Regions from separate parts of the Paenibacillus aurantiacus genome, predicted to be linked through region 2. Evidence: riboswitches for the same ligand, from Rfam matches in the RefSeq annotation. Region 2 holds a riboswitch; each other region holds the start of a gene.
What was found. A riboswitch is a leader RNA that binds a small molecule or an ion and turns the genes downstream of it on or off. The one in region 2 is predicted to bind cyclic di-GMP.
Positions count from the first base shown of each region.

Region 1: linked by a shared signal. The riboswitch ahead of ACFFSY_RS25830 (diguanylate cyclase domain-containing protein) and the one ahead of ACFFSY_RS04330 (transglutaminase-like domain-containing protein) in region 2 are both predicted to bind cyclic di-GMP.
Region 3: linked by a shared signal. The riboswitch ahead of ACFFSY_RS03460 (hypothetical protein) and the one ahead of ACFFSY_RS04330 (transglutaminase-like domain-containing protein) in region 2 are both predicted to bind cyclic di-GMP.
Region 4: linked by a shared signal. The riboswitch ahead of ACFFSY_RS08140 (hypothetical protein) and the one ahead of ACFFSY_RS04330 (transglutaminase-like domain-containing protein) in region 2 are both predicted to bind cyclic di-GMP.

Region 1 is NZ_JBHMDO010000042.1:52,662-60,613, reverse strand. Features, by position in the region: gene ACFFSY_RS25860 (DMT family transporter) at 1-526, shown strand, start outside; gene ACFFSY_RS25855 (SMI1/KNR4 family protein) at 822-1,820, shown strand; gene ACFFSY_RS25850 (hypothetical protein) at 1,831-2,385, shown strand; gene ACFFSY_RS25845 (hypothetical protein) at 2,428-2,826, shown strand; gene ACFFSY_RS25840 (DUF4091 domain-containing protein) at 3,154-4,788, shown strand; gene ACFFSY_RS25835 (helix-turn-helix domain-containing protein) at 4,865-5,776, opposite strand; cyclic di-GMP riboswitch class I at 6,096-6,180, shown strand; gene ACFFSY_RS25830 (diguanylate cyclase domain-containing protein) at 6,248-7,750, shown strand; gene ACFFSY_RS25825 (MBL fold metallo-hydrolase) at 7,829-7,952, shown strand, end outside.
Region 2 is NZ_JBHMDO010000009.1:6,686-14,637, forward strand. Features, by position in the region: gene ACFFSY_RS04305 (DsrE/DsrF/DrsH-like family protein) at 1-400, shown strand, start outside; gene ACFFSY_RS04310 (metal-sensitive transcriptional regulator) at 478-744, shown strand; gene ACFFSY_RS04315 (rhodanese-like domain-containing protein) at 949-1,344, shown strand; gene ACFFSY_RS04320 (peroxiredoxin family protein) at 1,600-2,643, shown strand; gene ACFFSY_RS04325 (rhodanese-like domain-containing protein) at 2,654-3,052, shown strand; gene ACFFSY_RS04330 (transglutaminase-like domain-containing protein) at 3,165-3,974, opposite strand; cyclic di-GMP riboswitch class I at 3,989-4,076, opposite strand; gene ACFFSY_RS04335 (class D sortase) at 4,120-4,791, opposite strand; gene ACFFSY_RS04340 (collagen binding domain-containing protein) at 4,959-7,952, shown strand, end outside.
Region 3 is NZ_JBHMDO010000008.1:43,055-51,006, reverse strand. Features, by position in the region: gene ACFFSY_RS03475 (pectate lyase family protein) at 1-1,504, opposite strand, end outside; gene ACFFSY_RS03470 (HNH endonuclease) at 1,782-2,189, opposite strand; gene ACFFSY_RS03465 (hypothetical protein) at 2,454-2,828, opposite strand; gene ACFFSY_RS03460 (hypothetical protein) at 2,776-5,325, opposite strand; cyclic di-GMP riboswitch class I at 5,406-5,489, opposite strand; RNA gene ssrA (transfer-messenger RNA) at 5,684-6,047, opposite strand; gene smpB (SsrA-binding protein SmpB) at 6,294-6,776, opposite strand; gene rnr (ribonuclease R) at 6,938-7,952, opposite strand, start outside.
Region 4 is NZ_JBHMDO010000015.1:282,916-290,867, forward strand. Features, by position in the region: gene ACFFSY_RS08120 (Gfo/Idh/MocA family protein) at 1-800, opposite strand, end outside; gene ACFFSY_RS08125 (hypothetical protein) at 899-1,381, opposite strand; gene ACFFSY_RS08130 (copper amine oxidase N-terminal domain-containing protein) at 1,641-2,621, shown strand; gene ACFFSY_RS08135 (DUF4832 domain-containing protein) at 2,666-4,078, shown strand; cyclic di-GMP riboswitch class I at 4,237-4,324, shown strand; gene ACFFSY_RS08140 (hypothetical protein) at 4,413-5,444, shown strand; gene ACFFSY_RS08145 (DUF4956 domain-containing protein) at 5,574-6,254, opposite strand; gene ACFFSY_RS08150 (polyphosphate polymerase domain-containing protein) at 6,278-7,018, opposite strand; gene ACFFSY_RS08155 (CotH kinase family protein) at 7,192-7,952, opposite strand, start outside.

The sequences.
Region 1 (7,952 bases), on a different contig from region 2:
GCTCATCGGCGTCGTCTGCATCGTCCTGTACGGCGGCAAAGAGCTTGGTATCTCGCACGGGGACGTCTTCTTGCTGATCGCGATGCTGGGCATGTCGGTCAGCCTGCTGTTCATCCGCAAGCTGACGAGCGCGATGAGTTCATACGAGGTGACGATCTATGCTACGGTGATCGGCACGATTCTTATGTCGCCTGCCGTCGCGGTCGAAGCGATGAACGGCGATCTGCATGCGAGCCATCGGGTGCTCACGTGGGTGCTGCTCGTCTGCGTCGCCGTCATCGGCCAAGGGCTGGCGGGCTTCTGGTGGAACTCCGGGATTGCGGTAGCGGGCGCGTCTATGAGCGCCATGTTCATGAACATCCCGCCGTTCATCGCGATCATCGTCAGCCATTTCGTCCTGGGCGATCCGATCCTGCTCGCGCAGCTCGGCGGCGGTGTGCTGATCCTCGCCGGCGTTGCGATCACGAACATGAGGCGGCGGCTGCCGCGTGAGCCGAAGACGGACTTCGGCGTCAAAGGCGCTTAGCCGCTCCGGAGTCGGCCCATCCGTCACGACCGATACAACCTGCTTGGCCGTGATTGCGTGTATGCGCAACGCGGCGGGCAGGTTTTTTATTAGAGCAGCGCGCAAGGGAGCGGCCAGGACGGCGGCTCGTCTTTGGATATCCGATTGTCATGGAGCCGCATTCCGGAGCAACTATTGATTGCGCGTTCTCGTTAAGAAAATAGAGAGGTTTCCGATATTGGTATTCATGGTACAATATGGTTCCTTGCACACGGGTTGATGCCGAGTAATCGCTCAGATAGAGGAGGAACGTACAGTGGAGTTCAAACTGGCCGACAGACGCCATTACGTCAAACTGCGCGACTGCAGCGAGCTGGAGGCGATGTTCTTCGAACAATTGCTGCAGGCAGAACATATTCCGTATTTCCGCCGCGAGCCGGGAGCAGGCGGCTATATGCGCGTGTTTATGGGGAGCGCTCCGTTCCCGATCGAGCTGCATGTACCCGCAGACCGCTATGAGGAGGCGGATGAGCTGCTCGCCGCCTTGTCGGCGGAGGCCGATTGGCGGGAGGAGCTGCCCGGGCAGGAGGGGGATGAGGCCGAAGTGGATGGACGCGACAAGGCGAAGCGGCATCCTCGCTACTGGCGCCGGGGGATCGGGGCTTTGTTTCTGCTCGGGCTGGTCGCGGCGAATCCTTATTCGGAGCACGATGGATTGAATAAGCTGATAGGCGCCGGCCTGGATGCGTCCGAGGCTGTGATGAGTTTGGTCACGATGCCTTATGCGGAGTTGTTGGACGGCCCGATGACGCCGACGTTGTCGATGCCCGGCGAATCCGCCGGAACGGATGGGGAAGCGCCCTTGCTGCCGCCGGCTCCCGTGCCGGCGATTGCGGGTGATCCCGGCGAGTTCCCGTATCCGCCGGCGTTCCTCCACATGCTGGAGGAGGGCGCGGAGCCGGGGAAGGTCATGCAGGTTGTGCTGCCGGACGGGGAAGGCACGCTGCTGCTGAGCGGATTTTTGAACTTTGATCGAACAAGCGACGATTATTTACCCGTCAACCACCGCATGTTCGTCGAGAGCCGGGGCTTCCCCGATAAGCTCGTTCCGTTCGCGTGGGATCCGTTCGGTGAATATTATTTCTTCGATTATCGCGAAGAAGCGGGCGACAATCCGCCGATCGTGCAGGTCGTGGAATCGTGGGAAGAAGGCAGGTACGCGGACGGCGCTCTGATGAGCGGGGTTACGACCATGCCGATCGCGGCTTCGTACGAGGCGTTCATGGCCGGCTTGACCGAGATGACGGACGAGTAGGAGGCGTATGATGAACCGAAAGTATAAAGCGAATGGATTCATCCTTGCTGCCGTCGTGCTGCTGGCGATCCTGATCATCTATACGTCGGGCAAGGATAAGCAGCTCTACGGCAATGACAACGAATCGGTGATCAAGGCCATTCAATCGATAGATAGCCATCGTAATGCCGAGGTCGAGCTGTTGGAGACCCGGGATATGGGGGATGACCGGTATGTCGCTTTTTTGGCGAATAACGAGCCGGCGTATATTCATTTTAGGCGAAATAACAAAGGAAATTATGGCATGATCGATTCCGAAGGACCCGCAGCGTACGATTTTGCGGATTTTCTTATACATCCGAACAAACAAGCCGGCAGCCCTCCGCAGTTTCTGTTCGTATCCAACGAACGAAGCGAAGTCGCCAAGCTGGAGCTGTCCGTCAATGACGAGACGATCGAGCAGACATTCCCGGTCGGGCAGAAAAAGGCTACTTGGCTGGAGCTGCCGAAGACCGAGGGAGATTCCTACCGTTTCGATTACAAATACTACGACGAAGCCGGCAGCCTTCTTAATCCGCCCAACTAGCATCGGCGCTTATGGAAGCTTGCCACCTCCGGGGGGACAAGAATGAAGAACCTTTTAGCACGTCGTCTCGTGTATATTTGCGGCCTGCTTACTCTTTGCCTGAGTGCAATCGCGGGAGTGATTTTCTGGAGCAAAAGCTATTACCCGCCCCTCCCCTTCGATTCGGTCAGCCGCAAGGAGGCGCTCGCGATCATCCGGCAGGCGCCATCGGGGGCGCTTGTGAAGGTGGCAGAGGACGCACGCTTCGACTGGTACTTGACGGAGACGAGAGACGCGAGCGCGAAAGTTAAGCGATGGTTCGCGGATCGGGGCTGGACGTTCAAGGATCAGGAGGGTGCCGGCCTATTCTTCGAGCGGGATAACCGCAAGGTCATCGCCACCACGCGGCAGTGGACGGGACGCTACGTTCTATGTCAAATGCCGGCCGACGCAGCTCCTTGAGTTCATCTCGTCGGGCGTGGTCGGAACGATACTGGATATGCGATTAAGCAGCCTTCGAACCGTCGAACTACGGTACCGGGGGCTGATTTTTGTGTGGGCAGCTATTGCCGACATCGGTTGACCGGCGTGCAGACTCGCGCCCTCGGCGGCACTCTGCCGTCCGCGGTTTCCTTTACGCCAGCCTAACTGCTTCCGATCGTACAAACCAAGCGGCTTTTCTGCTAAATTCGCGCATGCCGGGTGCCGCTACAATAGGGGCAGGGAGAGGCGACGACAACGAGCGAAGCCTCACGGAATCGAGAAGGGGGAAGAACCGAAGTGAACGAAATGTTTGAAACGAGACTCTTAAGCTCCCTGGCGAAAGTATTCGTCGATGAAGAACCACGGGAGAAGCCCTTCAACCAGTCATCTGCCTTGCAGGGCGAAACCTTCGCCTTCCAGGTGGCGTACCGGTCAACTCACATGATCAAGCCGCTGACCGTCCGGGCAGAATCGCCGCTGGCCGGCGCCGTCGCAATCCGCACCGTCGGCTTGGCGCCTTCCGAGCTGCCGTGCTTCGAAGATGCCGACGCGGACAGCTTACGTAAGACGCCGGGGTTGTATCCCGATCCGCTGTACCCGCTGGATACGCAGCCGCCGCTGGCGCTGCCTGGACAGTGGCGGGCGGTGTGGGTGACAGTGGAGATCCCCGAGTCGGCGGCCGGAGGGGACTATCCAATCCGCATCGTATTCGAGAAGGAGACGGGGGAGACGTTGGGCGAGGAGACGTTCGCGCTGACCGTCATCCCACAGCTGCTCCCGAAGCAGCGCTTAATCCATACAGAATGGTTCCATGCGGATTGTATTGCCACGCACTACGCCTGCGAGGTATTCGGCGAAGAGCATTGGCTGCGGCTGGATCAGTTCATCGGGACTGCGGCCGCGCATGGCATCAATATGCTGCTGACGCCGCTCTTCACGCCGCCGCTGGACACGGCGGTCGGCGGGGAACGGCCAACGGTGCAGCTCGTCGACGTGACGGTTGCGGACGGGCGGTATTCCTTCGGATTCGACCGCTTGAAGCGGTGGGTGGAGCTTGGTCTTGCGAAGGGGATCGAATACTTCGAGTTCTCTCATCTATTCACGCAGTGGGGGGCGAAACACGCGCCGAAGATCGTGGCGACCGTGGACGGGGAGCAGCGGCGGATTTTCGGCTGGGAGACGGATGCGGCAGGCGATGCGTATCGTGAATTCCTGGGCCAGTTCTTGCCTGAGTTGGTTGCGTTCATTAAGACGAACGGAATTGGGGATCGCAGTTATTTTCACGTCTCCGACGAGCCGTCGCGGGAGCATCTGGAGCAATATCGGACGGTTAGCGCGATGCTGCGCGAGCATCTGAGCGAATTCCCGATCATCGACGCGCTGTCGGACTACGCCTTCTACGAGCTGGGGCTGGTCGGCATCCCGGTGCCGGCGAATGACCATATCGAACCGTTCCTCGCGCATAACGTGGAGCCGCGCTGGACCTACTATTGCGTCTCTCAACGGCAGCAGGTATCGAATCGGTTCTTCCACATGCCATCCAGCCGCAACCGGGTAATCGGACTGCAGCTGTACAAATTCGGGCTGCAGGGCTTCCTGCATTGGGGCTTCAACTTCTGGTATTCGCAGTACTCGCGCAAGGCGATCGATCCGTTCCGGGTGACGGACGCCGACGCGAGCTTCCCGTCCGGCGATGCATTCCTCGTCTATCCGGGCGAGAGTGGACCGATCGAATCGATCCGGCTGGAAGTGTTCACCGAGGCGCTGCAGGATTTGAGGGCGCTGGAGCTGCTGGAGTCGCGCATCGGGAAGGAGGCCGTCGTGGCGCTGCTTGAAGAAGGACTGGAGCAGCCGATAACGTTCAGCGAATACCCGCGTTCCGCCGAATGGCTGCTCGAGGTGAGAGAGAAAATTAATAGGAGAATCGACAACTTGGTTTGACGTAACCTATGGTTACGACAGCATGTGGTCATCGACAACTTGGTTTGACGTAACCTATGGTTACGGCAGCATGTGGTCACCGCCGAATCTCAATGCGGGCCTGCGTGGACTTGGCGTATTCGGTGGGCGACATGCCGACGACGCGCTTGAAGTCCCGGGAGAAATAATGCAAGCTCGCGTAACCAAGCCGGGCGGCAATCTCCGAAAAATTGTACAGCTGCTCGCGAATGAGCGTCTTCGCCTCCTCGATCTTCAGCCGCTTGAAGCAGTCGAGCGCGCCTTGCGACATATGCGCACGGAAGATCCGTTTCAGCTGGCTCTTGCCGAGTCGGACTTCCCGGCACAAATCGTCCAGCGTCAGCGTTTCCGTCAGATTCGCCTTCATATACGCGATAGCTAGCCGGACAACTTGTTGTTCGGCTTTCTCTTGTTGGGCGGATGTGAGCTTGCGTCTGTCCGCGGCGGCTTCCCCGGCACGCAGCTCGCTTCGGATAAGCTGGATGAGCAGCAGGTTCAAATACATCTTCAGCGTCTGCTCGCCCGCGAACGGCCCATCTTCCCTCAGCGACAAGCCATGCGCGTACGGATCGTCGAACGGCGGATTGTACGTCTGGAACCCTTCCTGCAGCAGGAGCGACAGCAAATTGCGCTCTGCATTGCCAAGCGGAATGATTTTGTTCGCCAAGCCATGCAAGGGGGGAGAGTCGCAAGCCCAGGCGATGACGATCAGGTTCGGCGGTTTGTGCGCGGCCCCGACGCGAACCGCGTGGAATTCGCCCGGCTGATGGAAAATGACCGTACCCGCCTGCAGCGTATGCGTCTGCTCGCCGGCGCGCACCTCGACCTCGCCTTTATCGACGTACAACAGCTCCCAGAAATCGTGCGCCTCTCCGTCGAACGTGAACCCTTTGGCATATTCGAAATAATGAAAGGAAATCAATTTGCGAATCGTCAAGGTTTCCGACAGCTCGCGCCCGCTAAAATCCATCGCATTCATCCCCTCCGGCAGGGCAGCATTTGGTTCTAAGTGTACCACAGCGCGAGGTGGCATGGACGGGCGAAACGCATGCCGCTTGGTTGGAATTCGCCGTTTGATTCGCTTGTTGGATGAAGAATGGGTGCGGTTTTTGCACCTTGTTATGCCTAAATCGACAATTCCCTGCCATGAATGCCTTCATGCATCCTGTTCTTGCAAGTATTGGTCATGGAAAATTATCGCGAATCGAAGTATAACTAGATTACGATAACATGGCATATTACCGATCTAGGCGGGCGACTGTGTGTCCGCGAATGAGGATTTTTTACGATGATACATTTGGCAAACTTACTGAAAGGTAAGGACGCAAAGTCATGGGCCTACCGCGTACGCGCCACGGCTGCCAGACCGCTTGCCTAAGGCATTCGCGGATAAGCGGATGCCTTTTGCCCTTTTACTACCAGTATGCACGGGGGAACAACTATGAATGCGCGATCGCGGCCCTACGCTCTTTTTCTTTTTATTGTTTTTCTATCTCTGCAGTTCCTCGAATTGATCCGTGCGGGCGGGTATAGCGATCTGCTGCTCGTCGCGAATATCGTTGCTCCGGCGCTTGCTATCGGCGTACTAGTCCCTAATCTGAAACGGCTGCATGGCGTGAAACGCCGATTCTGGCGGCTGATCGTCTATACGCTGGCGCTCGAAATGCTCGCCCAATCCGTATGGGCGGCCAGCGACTGGATCTGGCAGACGCCTACGCCGGAGTTAAGCCTCGCTGACGTGCTATGGCTGATGCAGTCCGGACTGCTCGTGGTAGCGATGGCGCAATTGGTGCTTGGCGGCAAGGAACGGTTCCGACTCGCCACCGACTCGCTTTCGCTTCTGGTCAGCCTGCTGGTGGTCAGCTGGGAATTCGTCATCCATCCGGCGTATGCCGACGCATGGACCGAGGGGATCGACCTGTCGGTCGCGGTCAACATGCTGTACCCGATTTCCGATGCGCTGATGCTGTTTATTCTGTTCATCTGGGCGCTGAACAACGATCGCCAATATAGCCGGGCAGCCAGGCTGCATGTTGCTATTGCTTTCCTGCTCTATATCGCCGGCGATACGGCTTACTGGTTATTCGTGGATATCCGGGAAATGGATATCGGCGGTTATTTGGATGCGTGCTGGAGCACGGGCGCCTTTGCGCTGGCGCTCGCCGGACTTCATGAGGCGGATAGCGGGACGAAGTTGTCGAACGACCCGCAGCAGCAGCACCGAGTTATTCAGATGGTGAAGTTCGGCGTGCCTTACTTGGGCCTGTTGATCGTAACGTTCATTATTCTTATCGACCGAATTAATCCGTTCATTCAGTACGCGCTGCTGCTCATCGTCGTGCTCATTATCTCCAGGCAGGTGCTGTTCTTGGCAGAGCGGGAGCGGCTGCATGACCGGCTGAGGTCAACGCTCGAGATGACCGAATTCGTGGCGCGTCATGACGGCTTGACCGGGCTGCTCAATCGTAAATCGTTCCTGGAGAAGCTGGAGGCGTCGATCGACGAGGCTGCTCGATCGGGAGAGCAAGTTGCGGTGTGCTACTTCGACCTGGACCGGTTCAAGCCGGTGAACGACCACCACGGTCACCGGGCGGGCGACCTGCTGCTGCAGGCGGTGGCGGACCGGCTTCGGGAGCTGCGGGCGGAGAACGTCACATTCGCGAGGCTGGGCGGAGACGAATTCGCTCTCGTGATGGAGAAGGCGACGCGTGAGCATGCAAGTCAGCTGGCGGCTGCGATCGCAGCTCGTTTGTCAGAGCCGTACCGTGTCGAAGAGCTGGAGCTGAGCGTCACATCCAGCATCGGCGTGGCTGTCTATCCCGACCATGCGGCGCTGCCGGCCGAGCTAATCCAGCTGGCGGATGCCGCGATGTACATGGCGAAGCGCGACGGTGGGTGCCGGGCGGTTTTTGCTCCCGACCTATCGCGGCGGTTGACACCGTGAGCTGGAGCGGGCATGATGCAAGTAAGACCCGATGCAGCGCTACCGGGCTCCATAGGAACCAGAATAGGGAGTGAGGACATGGCAATAACGGACAAAGGGCTTCAAGCGATCCGATTCGAAATGACCGTGAACGGCAATCCGTTCGTCGTCCATACCGCTTTGCTGGCGGACGAGCAGGGCGTGATTCTCGTCGACACGGGGT
Region 2 (7,952 bases):
TGGGGCCGCGGCTTACGACCACGACGTGACGATCTTCTTCACGTTCTGGGGACTGAACACGCTGCGTAAGGAAGGACCGGTGAAGACGAATAAAGGCATGCTGGAGCGGATGTTCGGCTGGATGATGCCGCGCGGGGCGAACAAGCTGGGCCTCTCCAAGATGCAGATGGCCGGAATGGGACCGAAGATGATCAAGCATGTCATCAAGAAGCACAACGCGCTTACGCTGCCGCAGCTGATTGAGTTGGCCCAAGAGCAGGGCGTGAAGCTCGTCGCTTGCACGATGACGATGGACCTGCTCGGCTTGCGGCGCGAGGAGCTGATCGACGAGCTTGAGCTTGGCGGCGTTGCGACGTATTTGGGCGAGGCGTCGGAGGGGAACGTGAATCTGTTTATTTAAAGGTGTACGACCTCTTGTTTTGCCTTATACTATACCCATACGCGTATGTGTGATACAGCTGAAAGGGGATGAGCCGGATGGAGTTCCAATACACCGACGAGATGAAGACTAGGCTTCGCCGCATCGAAGGGCAAATTCGGGGCGTACTGCGCCTCATGGATGAAGGACAGTCCTGCAAAGACGTCGTCAGCCAGCTGTCGGCGGTCCGCAATGCATCGGACAAGGCGATCGCCCAGATCGTCGCGGAGAATTTGCAGCACTGCATTCTGGAGGAGCAGGCGGCGGGCGGCGATACCGGCAAGCTGGTGAAGCAGGCGATCGAATTATTGGTGAAGAGCAGATAGCGGGCAAGAACGGCTGAAATGAGCGGCGGCGGTCGGGCGGGCGCATGACGGGGCAGCATATGCGTAGCGGCCGTGGATGGCCGATCGGTGAAGCGGTGGGCCCTTCGCTTCTTAGGCCGGTGGAGCAATCAGCACCGTCCACGGCGCCTGCGCAACCGGCGAACGAATGCCGTCTCTCCATATGTCACGGAGGTTGGAAGAACAATGACGTTTAATTTTAATACGCTGATCGATGTCGCGATCGCGGCGCTGTTCATATGGCTGCTGTACTTGCAATTCGGACCGGTCCGAGGTCTGCGGACGCTGGCCGCGCGGGATTTCGACCGCGAGCTTGCCGAAGCGCCGAAAGAAGCGCTGCTGCTCGACGTGAGGGAAGCGGGCGAGTTCCGCAGGGGCGCGATCCCGAAGGCGGTTAATATTCCGTTGTCCGCGCTCGGCCGCAGGCTGGAAGAGATTCCGAAGGATCGCAGCGTGTATCTCTATTGCCAAAGCGGCGTTCGAAGCAAGCGTGCGGCGCGACTGCTGAAGCGGAGGGGGTACGACCGTATCGCGCAGTTGAAAGGCGGCATCGCCGCTTGGGATGGCAAGCGGACGCGCTAAGGGCGAAACGGTATGGATTATCGCGGCTGAACGATAACAAATAAAGCCAGCCTCGAGAACGAACGACTTGTATTCACTGCTCCTCTCGATTGCTATACCCATGCTCTAAGGAGAGCCGAAAGCAGGCCTGCTCGCGTAGTTAACGAGACCAGCGTCAGCGGCGTGACGTATAGAAGGATAGCTTTTACGATTTTGGCAAAGGCCCTACCTATTCAAGCGTAGGGCCTTTGCCGCGCGAAAGGGGATTTTGGCGGGATGTATACGGTGCAGGTTGGCCAGCTGGCGCTGAACTTGGAAATCGCGGTGTACCTGCTATCGGGATTAGCCGGCGTATTTGGCGTATGGCTGCGTTCGAAGCGGGGGGCAATCCCGCGTACGCAAATATCGGACGCGATGCATGCGGTTTTCCTCTGGCTAATCATATGGAAAGCGAGTATAATTGTATTCGATCCGGTTACAGTTATGGCGGAGATGAGATCGCTGTTATACTTTAGCGGCGGTTCCAAAGGGGCTATGTTGGCATCAATCGTGTCGGCCGCGTATGTGCTGTATAAAGGGCGCCGTACCAAGGCTAGCCTATTGACGGCCGCGGAAACCGCATGCATCGTCGCGTTCGGGGCTGCAGGCGCGTTCATGGCCATAGAGCCGTGGTTCACGGAAGCGTGGTCGGTTCGTCGGCTGCTGGCGATTCTGCTGGCCGTGCTTATGATGCTTTGGCTTATTGCCCGGCGCGAGTCGGCGGATTGGCGCCAGCTCTCCACTGGCGTGCTGCTTGGCGTCTTGGCTTTCATGGCGGTGACGATGGTGCAGTTCCGATCTGCGGATGAGCCGCTCATTCCCTCGCAAGCCGTAAGCGGGAACGTGAAGACCGGGGCCAAGCAAGGCCAGCTTGCACCCGATATCCAGTTGACGGACCGGGATGGTAAGGTGGTCCGGCTCTCCGATTATAGGGGGAGAGTCGTCATCCTGAACTTCTGGGCGAGCTGGTGCCCGCCGTGCAAAGCGGAAATGCCGCATATGCAGAAGCTGTACGACACGTATCGGAATGAAGCGGTTGTGCTGCTATCGGTGAACATGACGACCACGGAGAGCGGCCCGGACGCCGTATGGGCGTTCGCGGACAAGAAAGGCACGACATTCCCCATCGTGCTGGGTGAAGAGGGCGCCGCGATGGCGGCATACAGCATCCGCACGTATCCGACGACGATCTTCGTCGCGCCGGATGGCATCATCCACGCAAGACTGCTAGGCGCAGTCGATTATGACGGTATGCATCGAATAATCCGGGACATGGGCTGAGGGAGGAACGATGATGTTTCGTTTGCTTGGTTTAATTATGCTGGTGGCGATCGGCTATTGGATGTACCGCAAGTATGCGCCCGTGCGCGGCCTGCGGCAGTACGCGCTTGGCGACTTGTCCGGGCTGGCAGCAAGGCTTGACGTTCAACTGCTCGATGTGCGGGACTACTTGGAATTCGAAGAAGGGCATTACCAAGGGGCGGTTAATCTGTCGCTCGGCCGACTCAGTTCGTTCTGGCGCAGACATGTGGAAGCAGGTCGGCCGCTCGTGCTGCTGGGCGGGAAGCCTTCCGAGGTGTACCAGGCGGCAAGATTTCTGAAGGCGAAGGGCTTCCGCCAGCTCTCGTATGCGCTCTACGAATCGAAGCAGGCGAGCAGCGCGCCCTGTAGACAGTGTCCTTGTTGTTAACGGAATAGATGGTCGGCGCAAGCCGACATAGCAAAGGGCAGCCATCGAGGCTGCCCTTTTTTGATGCATATAGGATGCCCTGTTTCAGGCGAGAATGGCGGGTGTAAGATAATTAGTAGAATTTGGTCATGGTATAGGAGTTAGCCGACTTGAATAGGGGAGGGGCTTGTCCGGCTTGGACCTTGGCCGCATCGTACGTCGTGTCGATCGTAACCCACTCCCCGGACTCTTCCAGATACACCTCGTTCCACGCATGCAGCACGTCTGGATGCTTGTTCTCATACCCGACCACCAGCTTCGTGGTCAAGCCGATGCTTCTGGCCATCGCGGCGAAGGTGGCGGCGTAATCGTAGCAGATGCCTTTCCCGGATTTGAAGACGGCGTCCAGGTTCGGCAGGTAATCGGGTTTCACGCTTGCTGCTTTGGTATTGTCGTATTTAAAGGTCTTCGTAATATGGGCGTAAATGGACTTGATCTTGTCTTGGTCGGTCTTGGCGTTCTTGTTCAGCTGTTGGGCTTTCAATACGGCAAGATTGTTTGTGTTCCAATTGACGATGGGGCTAGTTTGACGGAAGACGATATTGGCGTCTGCGAGCTTAAGCTCAACGGTTTCCTTATGGATGACTTTGTATTTGTTGGCGCTAGCCGCTTCAGCCACCATGACCGTGTAGCTGCCGTTGCCGAGTTGGAGCGGGTAGCTGCTTCCGGCTGTCAACGAATAGTCGTAACTCGATTTGTCTTTGGTGATCCGTACGATGGCTTTGACGTTAGCCGGAGGCTGGTATTTCACCTTGATGATCCCTTTGCCTATGTACTGAAGGTCAAGAATGGCGGGGGCCGGCGAATCGGCGGTTACGGTCGGCGCCGAATAAACGAACGCCGCGAGAATGAGAAGCAGTACGACGAGTGGTTTGTTGAACACAAAAAAGCTCTCCCTTCGGAAACTGGCTGCCATCTTGACCGCGTCAAGGAAGGCCCTTTAGTTTTGCGTCGCTAGCTTTCGCTAGGTTTGCCTTTATCGGTAGAAAGCACCGAATTTCAATATAGTCCCAATTTACTACATATTGCTACCGTTGGCTATAGCTATTTGTAGATTCTTCTTGTATTTTGCCTTTTACGATCAGTCGATGCGTTGGATTTTTCATCGGGTGGCAGGTAATCAAAGTAATCTCGCGGTCACGGTCATTGCTCTCTAATACCTCTACTTGCGTGGGCAGGACGTATTGTTTGGTCTCCACGACGTAATGGTAGGTTCCGTTATCCGTCTCAACCGCGATGACATCCCCGATCTTGACTTCATCCAATCGGTTGAAATTTTTACCGAAGGTGCGGTTACGATGACCGGCAATCGCATAGTTGCCGACCGCGCCAGGCTTGCCCGTATGGAGCATGCTGGCTACCGACAGCTTCAAGTGAGCCGGAGTGGCGTCCGTTATGATCGGCAGTCTCAGATCGATAGCTTCAATGGAGAGAATCCCTTCAACGGGAGCGTCCCCAAGCGGATTCGTCGTCTTCGCGACAGCGGGCTCTACGTTCACCGCATCCGGTTGCACGGCTGGTGGCGGAGAGGAGATGGGCGGCATCTCCGGTTCGGGCATATCCAATTGACTTAGATTAGTCTCCCAAGCCTGCAGAATCTGCTGCTGGCGGTAGCTTTCATAGCGATCGGCCAAAGTAGGATAGAGCAGGACGAGGATGCCGGCGAGAATGAATAGGAAAGGTACGAGTCTCTTAATCATGGGATGTAGTCGCCTTTCTGCAAAAAATGGCGAATTTTGGTTGTATATTTTTGTATATTCATATAAAATAATTGCGGCTTGGTTCACTTTATATTCTATAGAAGGAGGATTGCATTCGCAAGAAATTGCTCCAAAATAATCCAATAGCTAAGAGAGGTCTGCGCCAAATGCGGTTAAGAATGTTGCACAGTAAGATTGCGAGCGCCCTCGTATTCCTCATGGTCGTGGCGCAATTGACGGGCTCGGCAGGTTTGCTCCGGCATGCTAACGCGGCTGAGATAAGCGGAAACATTATTAAGGATGCAGCTATTACTATATTGGACGCGAGCGGCACGCCTGTAACCGAGGCGGTGTATGAGCAGGGCGCTAAGGTGAATCTAGATTTCAAATGGGAGCTTCCGAATGGACATGGCTATAAGGCGGACGACACGTTCACGTTCGACATTCCGGAGTCGTTCAAGCTCTATAGCGATTTTACGGCGCCATTGGTTCTGGAGGACGGCGGCGATGTGGGGCAATTCGCGGTCGACGCCAGCGAACATCGGATCGTCATGACGTTCAACGACTACATCGAAAATTATGACAACGTCAAAGGCACGATGCAGTTGAAGACGGAGTTCGACAAGCAGGTTATCCAAGGCAGCGTCGAGCAGGAAATCGTCATCAAAATCAAAGATTTCGAACGAAAGTTCCTCTTGTTATTCAAACCCGATACAACGTCCGTGATTGAGAAGAGAGGAACGCCAAACGGATATAACCCGACAAACATCACCTGGGCCATCGACGTCAACAAGGTGCTGAAAACGGTAGAAAACGCGGTCGTGACGGATCCGGTACCGGCTGGTCTCACGCTGGCCGATGCTGCAGGCGTCGAGGTGTACAAGCTGGCAAGCCAGTTGGATGGCACCGTTACGGAAGGCGCGAAGGTCGCCGCGGACGAATATACGGCGCTGGTCGAAGACGGCGTGCTGAAAGTCAGCTTCAAGAACGCCATCGATTCGGCCTATCGCGTAAAATTCACGACGCCGATTGCAGACGGAGCCAAAGCGTCCTTCGTGAACACGGCATCGTTCGCAGGCGACAACGAGGAGAGCAAGAGCGCTTCTGCGACCGTAACTCCATCCTACGGGCCATCACTCGGCAAACAATCGACGGCGTACAGCGCCGCAGATCAAAAGCTGAGCTGGGCAGTCCAATTTAACTATCGCGGATTGACGCTCCCCGCAGGCGCGGAATTAATCGATACGATTAAGAAGACGCAATCGTATGACGCAACCTCGGTCGCCGTGTACCCGGTAACGTTCGACTTAACCGGGAAGCCGACCAAGGGTACCGCGCTCGATCCATCCGCATATACGGTCGTGATCGATAATGCGGGCGCAACGAACAATTCGCTCAAGCTCACGTTCAAAAATAACATTTCGTCTGCTTATCGGATCGAATATGACACGTTCGCCAACGAACGCGTCGAAGCGAAAGACAAGATCACCAACGAAGTGACATGGGGGACGGAGAAGGCGGGCGCCAGCCGCGATATCGGCCAAGTCATCCTGTCCAAGTCGATCGCGGCGGTAGATTATCAGAACCAAACCCTGGACTGGAAAATCGTCGTCAACGGCGATAGCGCCACAATGACGAATGCCAAGCTGACGGATTGGTTTACGCAGGGCGGCATGAAAATCGTTCCGGGTTCCCTCTCGGTGAAAAGTCAAAGCGGGTTGGCGGATGCAGCTGTAAATGAGGCGACCATCGATCCGGCGTCCAAGGACGCGCGCCTGGAAGTGACGTTCAAACCCGTTATTAATGAACCTTATATTATCACTTATACCACGGAGTACAGCCAGGACTGGCTCGCATACGATTGGCGATTGGCGAGCAGTAACACAGCGTTCCCGAACAAGGCTGCCCTGACATGGGACGAGAAAGCTACCGCGGGCGAGCTGTCGGTCACGACGACTTTCACGCCGAACAACGCGACAAAAGGCAACGGTTATAAGTTCGGCTCCTACAATCCGGTCGATAAAACGATCGCTTGGACGATCGGCCTCAATTATAACCGCAAAACGTTGAACGAGGCGGTTTTGGAGGATACGCTCGAAGAGGGGCAGAAGCTGATTCCAGCATCTTTGGAGCTGCATGAGATGGTCGTACCGCTTAACGGCGAGCAGGTTAAGGGCAACCCGGTACCGGCCGAAGATTACGCGGTTGACTATGATGAGACTTCCGGGAAGCTGAAGCTAAGTTTTAAGAAAGTCATTGCGGAAGGTTATATCGTTACGTTCAGGACAAGCGCGGACGGGCTTGTTCTTGATAGCTCGATTACCAATACCGCTCAACTGAAGAATGGCGGGACGTTGGAGTCCAAGAATTGGACGGCGACGGTCACCATTCCCCATGGCGGCGAATATGTCAGCAAGAACGGCGCACAGGACGGATGGGATCTGAATTGGACGGTAGCAATCAACCGCGGTCAGTCGACGGTACAGCAAGCGACCGTGAAGGATAGCGCAAGCGCCGGCCAGATTTACGTGCCGGATTCGTTCCATGTCTACGAGACGATAATCGGCGCCAACGGCAGCGTCTCGAAGGCAAGCGGGGAGTTAACGAAAGGAACGGATTATTCGATTGTCATTACGCCGAAGGCGGATGGCGGCGAGACCTTCGAGTTGAAGTTCCTCAAGGAAATTAAAACCGCCTACATACTGGCGTACACAACGACGATGATTACGGCCGAGCATGGCGACAAAGTATCTAACGACGTGGAATTTACGGGCGAGAACATCAAAGTCGGCGTGACCGATACGACGAAGGAAATCATCATCGGTCTTTCCAGCGGTTCGGGCACTGGCAGCGGCGACCGCGGCTCGCTGACCGTATTGAAGCAGGATGAGGAGACGCAGGCCAAGTTGAGCGGTGCCGCTTTCGCCCTTTACCGGGTATCCGGCAGCGCCAAGACATTCGTGAAGTCGCTCTCGACGGATGCGGACGGCAAGGCTGTATTCCGCAATCTGCTCTCCGGCAGCTACATCTTGATCGAGACCGCCGCGCCTACGGGTTATGTGCTTGACGCAAAAGAGCATCCCGTCGCCTTAAGTGCGAAGGCCGCGCTCGAGGTCGTCATTACGAACAAGAAGACTCCTGTAACTCCGCCGGATCCGATT
Region 3 (7,952 bases), on a different contig from region 2:
TGGTCACAATCGTTTCGACTGAACTTGCCGGATCTATATCGGCTGCGGTCACGCCTATATCGACGCTCGTATCGAAATTGTTATACGCCGTTCCGCCGACCAACGCTTTATACGAGCTAGGCACGGTTTCCGTTCTTGAAGAAGCCAGGTAGGCATCGAAGGAAGTTGCATGGGCCGCGGCCGTCCCGGCATTGGAGTTCGCATAGATCAAGCTTTGCGCTTCTGCAACGATGTTGTTGAATGCTTTAATCACGCCTCCATTTTCACCCGAGAACGTTCCTTCTCCTAGCGCATCGGTTCCTTGCAACGAACTCAGCATCGGATTTTTGGCATGTCTGAAATAATTGGATTCGACGAAAGCCGAAGCCCCCGTTGTTACGCCTACCCCATACTTGGCGTTACCGTCGTAGAAGTTATTATAAATATGAACGGATGCGACTCGAATGCGCGGATGACGCGAATCCGAATGATCGAACCAGTTATGGTGGAAGGTCACATAAAATTGGGCCGACTCGCTCAAGCCTACCAACGATGCTTTGCCGGAATCCCAGTAGTGGTTGTACGAGATCGTATTATAGGTCGAGCCTTTCTTCATATCGGTAGATCCGTCGCCTTTCGCCTGGTCCGCATCCCCTCCCGCCGTTCCATAGAACAGATCGTTGTGATGCAGCCATACGTTTATATTGCCGGTATCCAACGAAATGCCGTCGTCAGGGAATAGCATCCATCCCAGATTGCGTACTTCCACATTGCCCACATACCGGAGCAGCAATCCCCAGCCATAAGCGTAAGCATCGTCTCCGATCCCTTCGAGCGTCATATTCATTTCGGCATAATTGCTCTTGCCTTTGACCTCAAGATAACCGCTGCTGTTGAGCTGTCCGCTCAAGTCATTAGCCGTCACTTGGCCAATGAATCGAATGGCAAGCGGCGTTTTATCATACCCTTTCTGCCTCAAACTCAAAATTTCGCCAAGGCCTACAGCCTTTTGCAGCCCGCCTGAACTGTTAATTTTCACATCGAGCGTAACCGTTTTTGCCGTATTAGAGGTGATATAGACAACTTGAGCACCGTTCCTAAGCGTTCCATTATCATTGTAGGCACCTGAACCGGTTCCATAGGTCGAAGCCGCCGAAAAAGCGAATCCGGACCGGTCATGGGCGGCCACAGCGATTGCCCCCGTAACCGCGCTAGCCGTCGAGCCGCCAGACAGCTTGGCTTCGACTTTCAGCACATAATTCCCCGCTGCCAGCCCTACAGCATCCGCTCTCCAATGAGAAGGGTACTTACGAATAAGCTCGTTATCGAGTTGCTTATACTGGGTATCCGCTGCGCTGGCAGGCTTCGCATAGACATTGTACCCGTCTGCATTGCTTACAGGCGTCCATTCCACATAGGCCGTTTCATTCCATCCTCCACTGTCCGTTATCGTAACGCCGGCGGCATGGGCTACTCCCGCATTGCCCACTCCGCAAACCATTAGGGCGACGACTAGTGACATCATGAGTACCGTGTGGATGAAGTTAACTGCTTTTTTCTTCAATTGGATCCCTCCTACAATGTGAGTTAATCAGCTCGACTGAGAACGCTTACAAAAAATTCGGACTGCTCCCCTCCTTTATCGTGCAATGTATGGCAGGTGAAACATCCAAAGCTTAACAGCCCCGTAACCGGTTCCGAAACAATCATTACCTCATCATTATCTGCGGAACTCCGCCATTCTGGGCTTATCTGAGGTAGTGATTATGACTGGAATGAATCAACGATTAGGAGATGGTGTGCTACCTTGCTTTATGGTGAAAGTGAGCTTTCAGGATGCGAAAACACAACTTCATCCTATACGGCGAGGAATATACCTTTTCTCTAAAATAGGAGAATGCCGGACGGCTTCCCCGCTTCGTGTTGCATTCCATGCAAGCCGCGAGTAAGTTGTAGGGGCGGTCCGAGCCGCCATGGCTTGCGGGGATAATGTGATCGACCGTCGTCCCGGGACGCCCGCACCACAAACAAGTGTAACGATCCCGTTTTAACGCGGCTTTCCGATAGTCACGAAATAAGAAGGGATTGTACAGTAATTGGATGGTCTGCTCGTCCACCCATACGGCACGCGATCGGTTCACTTCCCTCCAAGCCCGGTCAAGCACGCAAGGGGTAAGTTCTTGACCATCCACATTGAGCACGGTTATCATCTTCATCGCCTCCCGAGGCTAGCGTTTATTAATAACCACTGGCAGCAAGTATAGGAGATACATCGTTATGTATATCGAAGTGTTGGAGGCGCAGCACGATCGGAACTTTTTTTATAAAGCCAAACCCTGTGCTTAGATTTCCTTAGATCCAGTGCCGCTACTCTTCTTATGGTTGAGAAAAAAGCAAAAACCCAACCTCATGCGGTCGGGTTGATGATGGTGGAGGCGAGCCGTGGCTGTATATATCCACAATTCGCCGCAGTGTTATGCTGAGGATGTTTCGAATGGATCATCAAATACTCTTCCATGGTTTAGGTTATTTCCCAAATCATCATCCGGATTGGTCTGCATATACCCGCCTCCGTCTTCCACCTGGAGATCGACCGATGTATCGCCGTCACCATCACGCCAATACCCTTCCACATGAGTTCCATCATCGCGATCATAGCCGTTTACATAATTAGGATTAACAAAATGTTGTTCAGGGTTAATTTCTTGATGTTCCATGTCTTCGTTGTCAGCGAAGTATTCGCCAAACGGATTTCTGCTTTGTTCCACATCAGCCTCTTGATGCGATTGAAGATTGTCAAACGGATCGTTCGTTTCGGAGCCTCGGTCCCTCAGTTTGTTGTAAAACATGAACATTCACCTCTTGTTGAAAGAATTGGATATGCTGTTCGGATAGATATACAGCTTTCTGCACTGTATCCATAAGTTCCTTCTTTCGAAGGACAACAGTAGCATCGATAGGCAATTGTTTATACGTATATAATTGAGTAATTTCCCTAAACATATTTTCGATCACAACAGGGCTTTTCCATGCGGCTCTATATTCACCAGCCAATCGTTCAAAACAATTAACCATGTGGCGATTCACTTCCGCAACATAATAAGGAAGCAGCGTCAACATTAAATGATCAAATGTATCCAGCGCTTTCGTCATGTAAAAATCCAATCGGTGATTTTCCATCTCTGTTTTCATTTGTTCCAAGCGTTTCGCTTCTTTAGACGTTTGGGCCGTATTGAAACCTAAGAATGCGCCTCCAAGTAAAAACGGAATCGCTAATCCTCCTGTACTCAGAGCAATGGCCAATCCTACACCAGTAGTTGCGGCAGCCTGAGTGTAGCCTCTTTTAGCGCGATCGGCGATGATTTCATCCATGTCCCCTTTTGGGATAATGGTGCTAGAAACGGCAGATAATGCTGACTCTACTTCATTTAAAGCAGACTTGATTTGTACGCTCACATTCATGAAGCCACGTTGAAGCTGGCGGAACAATTCTTCGTCGTGCTTATTGCCTGACGGTTCAAAAATGTCTTTGACGTTCCGATCAAGCATCGCGGGCAGATAGATCGATACTTGGTCTAACCTGCGTTTCTGATTCTGAATGGCATAATACATGAAATTAATGAGTCGGTGATTTCGCTGATCGCGATCACTAACATTGTCATGAATTTCTCGAATTCCGGCTTGGATAGCCAGCAGCTGTCCAAACAAATGAAACAAAGCAAAGTCATTCACCTGACGAGTCCAGCTTAAATAAATTTGCTTAGCCTCAGTACGCTCAATTAATGGTGCCTTTGCGTGATAATACGTCGCATAGATGATTTTGTGTACTTCTGCGGCAGGTAGCATGAAGCGGTTGGTTCCACTGCCGTTAGCTCCTTCCCTAGCTGATATATTGCATGGAACCAGGAAGGAATCACCCTCAGGCTCGGCAATCGAAATATCCGATATGGCATGGTATTCAAAATCGTGAAGAACGGTATCTGGTGATTGCCGTAATTGGATGCCGCGCATCGTTTGTTCAATGAAGAATGGATGCTCCATTGAAGTGATACCGAAGCTAACATCATCGAGATTGTTCGGTGTTTTCGGATTGACATAAGCTGCCCATTTTTTATCCGGCCATGTAATCATAGAAATGCTAGAATCCTCGAAAATGAACATTCTGTGCTGATAGCCAACAATATCGCAAGATTGCAAAAATAGCGGAGCCGAAAGCTGCAACTCCTTCCAATGCAGAAGACGAATTTGATTTGAAGATTGAACTAACATGCTTACTTCATCTTTCGTATAGCGATTTTGCTGATATACACCGTAAAGATAACCGGTTTGGGGAACACAAACGCCACAGGAACTTCCCCAAGTCGCTTTTGCAAACGCGATCGCATCAGGACGCTGCATATTCACCACGAAAGCCTTATTATTATGGACGATAATGGTTCGATTCTCTTTTTTATCGTAATACCATTCGTCATTCTGCAAAGAGAATTGATGCAGCACTTTCCAATTGTCCTCATCTAGGAAAGATACGACACCGTGATCATGATAAACAAGAGATGCTGTTTTATTGGACATAAAACTATTGACGACTCCCAAAATTATAGCTGCTGCAGTTGCAGCCTTATTAGAAAGCTCAACTTTACTGTCAGAGCCGCCAAAACGATAAGTGATCGGATAAATACTTTTGAACGGTCCTACCAGCTGTGAAAGCCTGGGTGCATCCTGCAGCAGCGTCTTTACGGATTGAAGCTTCTCCTTCTGTGGGATAAACAACTGGATCGAAGAAATTGATTCGTTCTGGATATCAAAATGTCCTTTTAAGGTTAGGCTATGTGCACCGGAAGCCTCCCACGTTTCAATCCGATGTAGCGGAACCGTGAAGGTATTCGTGACAAAATCATCTTGGTGTATGATTTCAATGAATTTCGCTGCTAATTTCAACGACATATGTGTCTTAGACTGGCCTTGATATGAAATAAGAGTCGAAATTAATTCTTTTGCATCCGATGGAAAATCGAAACATTCATAGGGTATATTCGGGAATAAATCGATAAAATCCCATGAATTCAACGTAAAATCCAGTTTAAATGGATATGTTGCTGAGCTCTTCACATATACAGTAGAACCAGAAAAGGATATGAGAAGCTTAGTGGACTTCGCATCGAAATGCATAACCCGTTCAGTTCCAAATATCCCGCCGGTGTCATAGGCAATGACTCGCCCATAATTCGTGATAACGAGCGTATGGGTGCCTAATTGAGACATTCCGGAATAATCGAAGCCCTTCTGGCGGTTGTAAACATCGGTTTCACCCGAGTTATAGCAGTCACGTATTTTTTGTGGAATCACGGATGAACCTTCTTTCAGAAATCATTATTTAGGGAACAAAAAAACCATCCCGCCAATAGCAGGATAGTACACTATCACAATTTAGCGGTTTGGCAGCCATAGCTTTTCGCTTTAGGCCCATAACTTTGCGTCCTTATCTTTCAATAAGTTTGCCTATGAAATTCGTAGTCCGAAAGAACTATCTGAATTTATTATAGTTTCGTTTACGAGCTGTTTCAACATAAGTTTCTGCCAGCACTCTGCGAAACTAAATCGTCATCGGTAACTATGTAGAGAAGGTGATCGTCTATAAGGAACATGTGGGGCTAAGAGTGGATGAAATGCAAAATCCACAACCTCATGCGGTTGTGGATTTACATGGTGGAGGCGAGGGGATTTGAACCCCTGTCCGAAGACATCGCCACATAGGCATCTACGGGTGTAGTCACAGTTTTGATGTCACCTAGGCCGTCGCCCCGTAACCGGCTACGATCTAGGTCAGCCTGATTGTCTTCTTCAGCACACCCCAGGCGGAGATGTGACAGCGTATCCCACTAAGAGTGAGCCCCTACATCCGGCACATGGGCGATGCAGGAGAGGAGCTTAGCATACAGTTTCTTAGGCTGCTGCTAAAGTTGTACGTTGGTTGCCATTTAATAGGCTTTAGCGTTGATGAAGCGGACGCGTCCCCACTACCCGCAACCCATGCTCGAACTATCCCCGTCGAATCCATAAACGCCCCCATATCGCATAAACGGCGTCGTCTGAACCGTGCGGCTCATGTTCCGTTTAGCAGAGCGCTCGGCGTTCTCACGCGGCGAGCATAAGCTGTTCTTGCTTGCTGCTTCTTGTTTGTCTTGCGTTCGCAATGCCGTACTGCTTGGCTTGCTTAGTTAGTATAGCACATCGTCTACACGAATGTACCCCTGTGTTTCTGGAAGAGCTGCCTTCTAGCTGGCACGGCTGCCAGAGCATCTGCCGCACACTCGTTACCGCGCGACCTTCTGCTTCTCGCGCAGCGCACGCTGGATATCGCGCTGGGCATCCTTCTTCGCCGCGCTCTCGCGCTTGTCGTATTGCTTCTTGCCTTTGCCGAGGCCGATAAGCAGCTTCGCGTAGCCGTTGCGGACGTAAATCTTCAGCGGCACGATCGCGTAGCCTTCCTGCTTCGACTGGCCGAGCAGCTTGTGGATCTGCACCTTATGGAGCAGCAGCTTGCGCGCCCGCGTCGGATCGGTCGGATTGTGGCGGTTGCCTTGCTCGAACGGACTGATGTGCATGTTATGGATGAACATCTCGCCATTGCGGATCGTCGCGAACGCATCGTTAATGTTCGCCTTGCCGGCCCGCACCGACTTGATCTCCGTACCCATGAGCACCATGCCCGCTTCGAACGTCTCCTCGATGAAATAGTCATGGGAAGCTTTCTTATTCTGAGCTAGCTGCTTATTCTCATTCGTCTTCTTCGCCACGCCATCCACCTCGCATTCGTTCGCTTCTTGTATCTTACCCTGCCCGTCCCCGCCATAAAACAACGGACTCCCGCGCAGGTGCATCAGGAGTCCATTGTAACAACTTTACAGTTCGAAATCAAGGCGGCCGATACCGCCAAGATTCCGATACCCGCTCCGCTTTACTTCTTTTCTTTGCGGATAAAAGCCGCCGTCGCGTTGCCGCCGGACTTCTTCCGCTTCTTGCGCGGCTTACCGGCTCCGGCTGGTGCGCCCTCTGGCGCCGGAGTCGTCTCGACCGTGCCGCCTTCCGGACGCGCCGCGTTCGGATTGAACACCTCGCTCACGCCGCCGGACTTCTTCTTGCGCCGCGAGCGGCTTCCGCCGCTAGCGTTGCCGCCCTGGCCTTGGCTCGCATCCGCCCCGCCGCCGGCATAGCCGCCGCGAGCTCCGCCTTGCACAGCGCCGCCGCTGCGCGAACCGCCCGACGCGCCGCCGCTTCTGCCGGCTCCGCCGCTTCTGCCAGCCCCGCCGCGACCGCCGCCGGAACGATTACCGCCCGAGCGATTGCCGCCGGAGCGGCCCCGGCGATCGTTACCGCCCGGTCCGTTGAAGTGCTCATACTCGCCGTCGTCGATAACGCCGCCGGTGCCGAGAATCGGGAGCCCCCACATGTCGGTCCGTACGCCGCCTTTGCGCTTGCCGCCCGAACGGGCGCCGCCGCTGCGGTCGCCACCGGTTGCCGACTCTTCGCCACGAGTGCCCCCGGAGCGATCGCCGCCGTCCTCGGAGACGCCCAGGATCTTATCCAAGTTGAAATCATCTTCCGGCTTCCAGCCCGGCCGTTCCGCTCCTCCGCTAGGCTGTCGGCGGCCCGGTGCGACGAACACGCCGCCTTGAGCCGGACGCAAGCCTGCGCCTGCAGCGCCCGCTTCTCCGCCGCGACCGCCTTTGCGACGTCCGCCGCGCCCTTGCTCCGCAGCCGCCGGTGCCGGACGGTTATCCCCGCCTCGGCGTCCGCCGCGCTGCCCGCGATCGTCGCGCCCGCTTGCGCTGCGATCATCGCCGCGCTCGCGTCCGCGTCCTTGGCCTTCGCGTCCGCCGCGTTCTCGGCCGCCGCCTTGACCGCCGCGTCCGCGTCCGGCGCGAAGCGCCTTCTCCAGCTCGCGGTCGGTATTGCGGGAGCTCGAGTCGAGC
Region 4 (7,952 bases), on a different contig from region 2:
GCAAGCGAACGGCTGCCGGCCGCCGCGTCGAACAACACTGCCCGCTCCAAATCTTCCACGATCGCCGACCGGCCGCCGCCGTGCAGTTCAACCCGTTCGGCATCCGCGCCGGCAGCGCGGTCCATCGAGAACGTGCCTGCGCACTGCCGGCCGACCGCGCCCTGCAGCATGCCGAAGACAGAGCGCAGATAGCCCTCGCCGTCCGCCGCGATCGATGCGCCCGCCAGTTCCGGATCAGCGCCTTCGTCGCCGCCGCACAGCCACATCGCCAGGTCGATGCCGTGAATCGCGTCGTCATAGAGCGTTTCCTTCACGCTGCGCTTCTGCGGCTTCGTCCGGTTCTTCTGGACGATGACCGTCGCCGCGCCGCCCGCTTCCGCCATCCAGCTCCGCGCTTGCGCGATCATCGGCGCGTATCGCCGGTTGAACCCGACGGCCAGCAGTCTGCCCTGGCGCTTCGCCTCGGCCGCCATCTCCTCGGACTGCCCGATATCGCAGGACAGCGGCTTGTCCACGTAGACGTGAATCCCTTCGGCCAGACAGCGCATCACGATGTCATAATGCGTCTGTGTCGCGCTGTGAACGAAGACCAGCTCCGGCCGCTGCTCCAGCAGCGCCTCCAGCCGGTCGTAACGACCTTCGATCCGGTACGGATCGGCGGCAGCCTGTACGGAAGCCAGCGTCCGGCTCATCAGACCGACGATCTCCACCTGCGGATGAACGCCCAGAATCGGCAAATACGCCTTGCGCGCGATATCCCCGATCCCGACGATTCCGACTTGAATCCGTTTCTCTCCCATCGCTCTCGCTCCCTCTCTAAACCTACTGCCAGCATAGCACGAACCACCTCGCCCGACAAAAAAAGAAACCTTCGCGCCCGGACGACGGGGACGAAGGTTTACTCGGCTTCCATGCTTTTCGGTTGTCTTAAGACCATCGCCTGCAGCGAAGGCATCCGCTTCTCCAGCCAATGAACGCCCATCAGCAAGAGCGTCAGCCCCGCCAGCGAGCAGCCTACGAGCACCGGCACATGCCATGCCGCAACCGCCCCGGAGAAGAACGGGATGAACGAGACGGCGAGCACCGGCGGCGCGTTCAGCTTCATGAGATGTATGAGCTGAATGACGATCAGCGTATTCAAGAACAGCGCCGCGATACCGGGCACGTAGTTGAAGATAACCGTTCCGACCAGCGTAGCGATAAAAGCGCCCAGCGCAATCCGCGCGATGCCTCGGTAATCGGTGCGGGACATGAACAGGAAGCAGAACGCCCCGAGCGCCGGATAGAAGAGCATCCGGAGCGAAGGAATATGATGGGCAACCCAATAAATAAGCGCGACGTAGCCGCAAATGGCCCACACGCGCAGATTGAAATGAAACATGTTCGGCCAACACTCCATTGTAACATGTAGTGTCAGGTTAAACCCGACCATTGACCATTCTACTCCCCGTAGTCCGATGCGTCAATCGCTAATTATGCGAGCTTATCCGAACCGTGTGCGGCATGCATCCATGCGTACTCACCATACATCGAGCCGACTTTCGTCACTTGGAAATAACCCCCGGCTTAGCTTCATTCGAACTAATCTCTCGAATCGCGTATAATAGGACCATAGACACTCGTAGAAAGAAGGCTTCGGATTGCGCAAACGCATAGTATTAACCGGACTGCTCTGCGCCTTGTTCATGCAGGTCGCTCCGATTCCCGGTCACTCGGAGAGCGGCCCGTTGGCTACGGGGTTGAAGAACTACCGGCTGCCTGCAGCGGGAGGCGACCTCTCGGCCAGTCTGCTCGGCGCGGACAAGTTCCAGGTCGCATGGCGAGTTGCGGCAGGCGACCCGAACTGGCCGCTTCGCGTTGCGGCAGACGGCACGTTCTTATATTCGAAGGCCGGGAACATCGCTGGACTGCTCCCTTCGGGCGAGTCAGTGACTCCAGACGGAACGGCCGCGCTCGTCGCATCCACGCCTCGCGCGGGCATCGCGTTCGGTCCAAGCTCCATCGTCTCCACTGTTCGCGGCCAAGCATGGACCTATCCTCTCGCGGACGGAACATCCCCGCTCCCCGGCTCCCTTCAGACGGATGCTTCGGGTAATTTGTACGCGCAGGACCAATCCGGCGGCTGGTACTCGCTCACCGCGCAGGGCCAACTTCGCTACCGGCTCCAAATCGCGTTACCGGCAGGCAGCCGCATGTCATGTAAAGTCGCGCCTTCCGGCGACGCGGCGTGCCAATCCGGCCTGCTGGGCATCATCGGCATCCGGGAGAAGAACGCTGCGCCACGCGTGCTGATCGATGGACGGGAGCAATTTTACGGACAACGGCCTTTCATTCGCAGCGGCGTGACGCTCGTTCCCCTTCGCGGCATATTCGAAGGACTGAAGGCCGATGTTCGATGGAATGCGGACAGCGGCACTATTACCGCTTCGCGAGACGGCGTCGTCGTCAAGCTGACCGTCGGGAGCGCGGGGGCCAAGATCGGCTCGCGCACCATCGCCCTTTCCCAGCCGCCCGTGATCGTGAACTCGGCCGTATTCGTGCCCTTGCGGTTTATTGGCGAGTCGCTGGGCGCGACTGTAATCTGGGAGAAGACATCGACGATCCAGATTTTCTCGCCATAATCCGGGCTTGTGCCCCGCTTAGCGAATTCTGAGGAGGAAACAACTTGATTCATCATCGCAGCTTCAAAATCGCCGCCCTCATTGTCGTACTGCTGCTTCTGCTCGCCGTCGCGATTCGTCAACTTTTCGCGGAAGACCCGGTCCAGCGGCAATCGTTCGTCCCCATCGAGACCACCCAGGTGCTCAACAACCCATTCATGGGGTTCGTGGCGGACGCCCGTTACGATACCGCTACCCAGCCGGTCCGTCTCGCGCATGTGAATCTGACGTGGGCGGATCTCGAGCCGCTCAAAGGCCAATATGCCTTCACCGAGATCGAGCGCAAATTCAATTTCGAACGCTGGCGGGCGCAGGGGGTTAGGCTGGTCGTTCGCATCATATTGGATTACCCTCGCGACACGGCCCATAAGGATATTCCCGATTGGCTGTATGAGGAGACCCGTAAGCGCGGCACCGCCTACAATACGGAGTATGGGCGTGGATTCAGTCCTGATTATACGAACCCGGTACTCATTCAATACCACCGGGAGCTGATCAAGCAGGTGGCGGCACGCTACAACGACGACCCTTTGATCGCCTTCGTACAAATCGGCAGCGTCGGACACTGGGGCGAGTGGCATACGTATGACGGGGATGTCGTCGCCAAGCATATCCCATTCCCGACTCATAACGTCACCGATCAGTATGTACAGCCTTACGTCGACTATTTTACGGACAAGCCGCTTCTTATGCGCCGGCCGCATGAAATCGCGCTGCGTAATGGCATGGGTCTGTTCAATGACTCCTTCGGCAGGGAAGACGCGACGATGGAGGAAGGAATGCTCGGCTGGTACACGAAAGGCTATACGAACTGGCTTACCGACGAAGAGGAGCCCGCCATGCCGGATTTCTGGACAAAGGCGCCGAGCGGCGGGGAGTTCGCCGGAACGTCGGGACTGCTCTCGGATGGCAGCATTGAGGAAGCGATCCGCGAGGCCAAAGCAACCCATGTCTCTTGGCTCGGTCCTTTCGCGCCGACGACAGAGCCCGCTGGTGGGGCTATGCAGCGCAATATCGACCGCTTCCTGACGACGATCGGCTATCGTTTCGTCATTGCGGAAGAATCCCATGAGGAAGAGGCACAGCCGGGCGGCAAGTTGAAGGTCGAACTCAGCGTGAACAACCGCGGCGTAGCACCCTTCTATTTCGATTGGCCATTGGAATTGTCTCTGGCCGACGACAATGGCAGCATCCGTACTTCGGTGAAGACTAGCGCGGATATTCGAACTTGGCTCCCCGGCGTCTCGCAAGTCTCGTCCGAGCTGCCTGTCCCGAACAATCTGCCTCCAGGTGAATATACCGTGACGGCCGCGATTTTAGACCCTGATACGGGAGTCCCAGGCGTCGATTTCGCGATCGAGGGCAGAAGAACAGACGGACGTTTTTCCCTGGGTACCGTGACGATTACCGGCGAATAAAGGCATACACCGCCTAAGATTGGGATTGAACATGGCCTTTAACCCTTATTTTCCATATAAATAGTTCTTAATGACTACCTGTTTTACGTTACTATTCGTCACATTAGTCTCTAAGACTCATGTTAGAATTTGCTGGAATATATTATCTTTACTTTAGAAAACCGAAAAGGCAAACCTGGGGAAACCCAGTGACGCAAAACTATAGGGGCTTCCGCCGCATGCCGGCGATGCCAGCCAGTTACCGAAGTTGTATCGGACCTGTACACCGACAGATCCCGGACAACCCGGGATCTGTTTTCTTTTCTATTCATTACATAGAAGAGGGTGCATGGTCATGATGAAAACAAAAAATTGGTTTATCGCTTTGCTCGCATTGATGTTCCTGGTTACGACGCAACCGGTCGGCGCTTCCGCGGAATCCTATTCCAGCGGAACCGGCAGCAAGCTGCTCATCTACTACGCGACGCCGAAACTGATCAATAACGTGCGCGACGATGCCGCGGCTGCCGCGATTTTCGCCAAATACGACTACGTCGTACTCGGCGCGGGTCTGGAAAGCCCCTCCCATGCTTATAACGTTTCGACACGGAATATTATCGGCCTGGCGAAATCGATTCACCCGTCCATGAAATTTTTCGGTTATGTCGACTTGGGCGTGACCACGTATAACTACACCATCGATGTCATGCAGACGAAAGTCACGCAGTGGAAGAGCATGGGAGTAAGCGGTATTTTCCTTGACGACGCCGGCTACGATTTCCAAACGCCGCGCGCCCGCCTCAACCTGATGCTGGACTACCTGCACAGCAACCAGCTTAGCGGTTTCGTGAATGCCTGGAAGCCCGAAGACGTGATGGGCAGCGAAGTGAACGCCGCCTACAACCCAAGCGGCATTGCCACTCGCATGGGTCCTAACGATTACTACTTGCTGGAGAGCTTCATTCTTAATACGGTAACGAGCTCCTCCACTTACGTGAGCAATAGCGGTTATGCGATTGGGAAGTACATCAAACAACGCGGCGATAAAGCCATGAATTATAAGAAAACGCTCGGCGTTAAAATGATGGCAATCAACGTCGTAGATTATGTAACGCGTACGGATGCGCAAATTCGCAAGTATTTCGAGATGATGGAAGTAGGCTCGCTGCTGTTCGGCCTGGATGGATACGGCCTAAGCGCCGCCAACTATAGCGCAAGCGGCACGAACCGCTTCTTAGTTAAGGATCATGCTTACAATCCGAACTACAAGACACTCGTATCCAGTTCATCCAGCTATACAACTAACGCCACGCTGACCGAGTTCAAGCGTGCGGGTTATACGATCCATAACGAACCGAGTTCGCACTGGTGGAACTTCCGTCAATAGTAACCAGCGTTAGCTTAAGACAAATAAAGAACCGTCCATCGACGATCGCGTCGATGGACGGTTCTTTTGTTTATCCTGCATATGCGCCAGTTATACGCGCACCGCGCATAATAGCCGATTGCCGATGGTTCACGGCGCGTAATCGCCATTGTAGCTAACCAAAACCGCGTCTTTCACGCCGTCGATCGCGGAGATTTCGCTGACGAAGGCGGTATTGTCATCCCGCAGCCGAAGTTCAACCGTCATTTCGGTCTGGTCTTTGCGAACGGTTTTCGATTTCAACACATACTTCATTTTACGCAGCACAATTTTCACCTGATCGCTGGCACGCTCTTCGTAATTGACGATGAGCAGGTATGGAGCGTCTTTTCTTTTGCGCTTCGACAAGAAGAATAGCACGGCACTGATCGCGAGAGAACCGATTATCGCAATCGGGTAGATCTTGGCGCCAGTCGCGATTCCGACCGTAATGGCCCAGAACATGAACATGATGTCGAGCGGATCTTTCACGGCCGTCCGGAAACGAACGATACTGAGCGCGCCGACCATGCCGAGCGAGAGCACGATATTGGTGCTGATCGTCATGATGACAATCGTCGTCAGCATCGTCATAATGACGAAAGTCAGGTTGTAGTTGTGGCTATACACGACGCCTCGGAACGTCTTGTAGTACGTCCAATAAATAAACATGCCGAGCACGAAGGAAATGAGCAGCCCGATGACGATCTCGAGGATCGACACCTGCTTGAAGGCTTCCATTTCTATTATGCTTTTCTTGAATACTTCTTGAAAATTCAGTTGATCTCCCATGTTGGCAATTGCTCCCCCTGACGCTAGTCCGCGTAACTTTTTCTTCTTTCTCTGCAGATGACATACTTGGAAATGGTAGAACGATTCGCGGCAGACATCTGGATCAAGCCATACACGAAATCCGGAAGAAACTGATTGTACTTCACTTCCAATATCGTCTTCGGCCCTTCGATCGACTCCACCATCGGCAAGTTCGGATCAAAAATATCGAGCGACTGAATGCTTCCCTTCAGGCTCTTATCGAACGTAATCCGCACGTCGCTGACCGGGAAAATGTACGCTTCCCGCTGGTAATCCACGACAACTGCCGGTTTAAGCAAGCCATGCTTGTTGTCGAAATAGAAATCGCGCGCCAGCGGGCTCTCTGAATTCCGCAGAAACTCCCAGTCCCCTGCGATAATGCGGTCGTACTCTTCCCTGGTCATGCTGGCCGACTCTTTGGCGATATATTCGTGATACTTACTCTTGCGTTCCAGCTTAATCACGCGGTCACTCTTGTTATAGATGCGAATCCGGTATTTCTTCCGTTGAAAGATGCCGTCGTTCTTGTCGTTAAGCGCCGCCTCATGCATATTGTCGAAATAGAGGCTGCGAATATGGTAACCATCTCGTCCGATTGAGTTCTTGTCCATGGTCAACACGGCGCCAACCCGCTCGCGCAATCCCAAATATTCATGATAATGAATGTAATACTTCATTTCGTGGCGGAGCTTCTTGCCGGCGAATTGCATGCCCTCACGCTGCCTTTCCTCGCTGATCCTCATGTAGTCCGTACTTCTGGAGATCGCGGTCGCTAAGATCGAACTGCTGCTTGAGCTGTGCGATAAGTGCCCGACTGAGGCCGCGATGCATAATCCTTGCGCTTTCTCGTTTGCTGGAGCCAATCTTCAACCGATCCGCCCCATCTTTCCAGATGCGGGACGCCATCAGCCGCCTTTTAGTCCACATAGAAGTCTTTCACGCCGAAAAACTCTTCCCCATCCACGTCCTGGTACATATCGAATGCCGTAACGTCGTTCCCCTTGCTGTCCTTCGACAGCACTTTGAGGAAGTAGTGGCCTTTGGCCAGTTTATCCACTGAAATTGAATTCCATTGGTAATTTTCCTTTTTGACGATCGGCCGCGCGAAACTCGGCTCTTTGGCGAGCATGAACGTATACGTCAAATCATCGCCCTGCAAATCATAGGAAGCATCCCATCGGAATTCCCACTTGCCGTCTTTCAGCTCCGGCTCCCCAAGGAAGAACGGCATCGGGTTCTCCAGCGCCTTCAGAAAATTTTGCTCATTGACGACCGGCAATTGCTTCATCCGGTCCACTTCATTGTTCCACTTGGCATACGGATAGTGCAAGGTCGTCAGATCCGGTACCCGTCTGACATATTGATTCACGATCGGCTTATAAAGATCGATGAGCGCGGTCGTTTTCTCGGGGCTGAAGTAGGTTTTGACCTCCTCCATTTTGGCGAGAAGCTGCTGCACATTGGCTGGATCCTTAAAGAATCGGTTCTGCAGCTTGCTGCCCCAATAGTTTGCGATCCCGCGCTGCCATTTCGCCCGTCCGCCATCGTCGATGCCCTCGAACTCGTTATAGCCCCATGCTCCGTCGTAGTCCCAAGGAAGGAAGAACCACTTCTCCGAGTTGAGCGGCGAATACAAGTAGAAGTTCTGCGTATTCGTATCGATGTCATCCGTCAAAA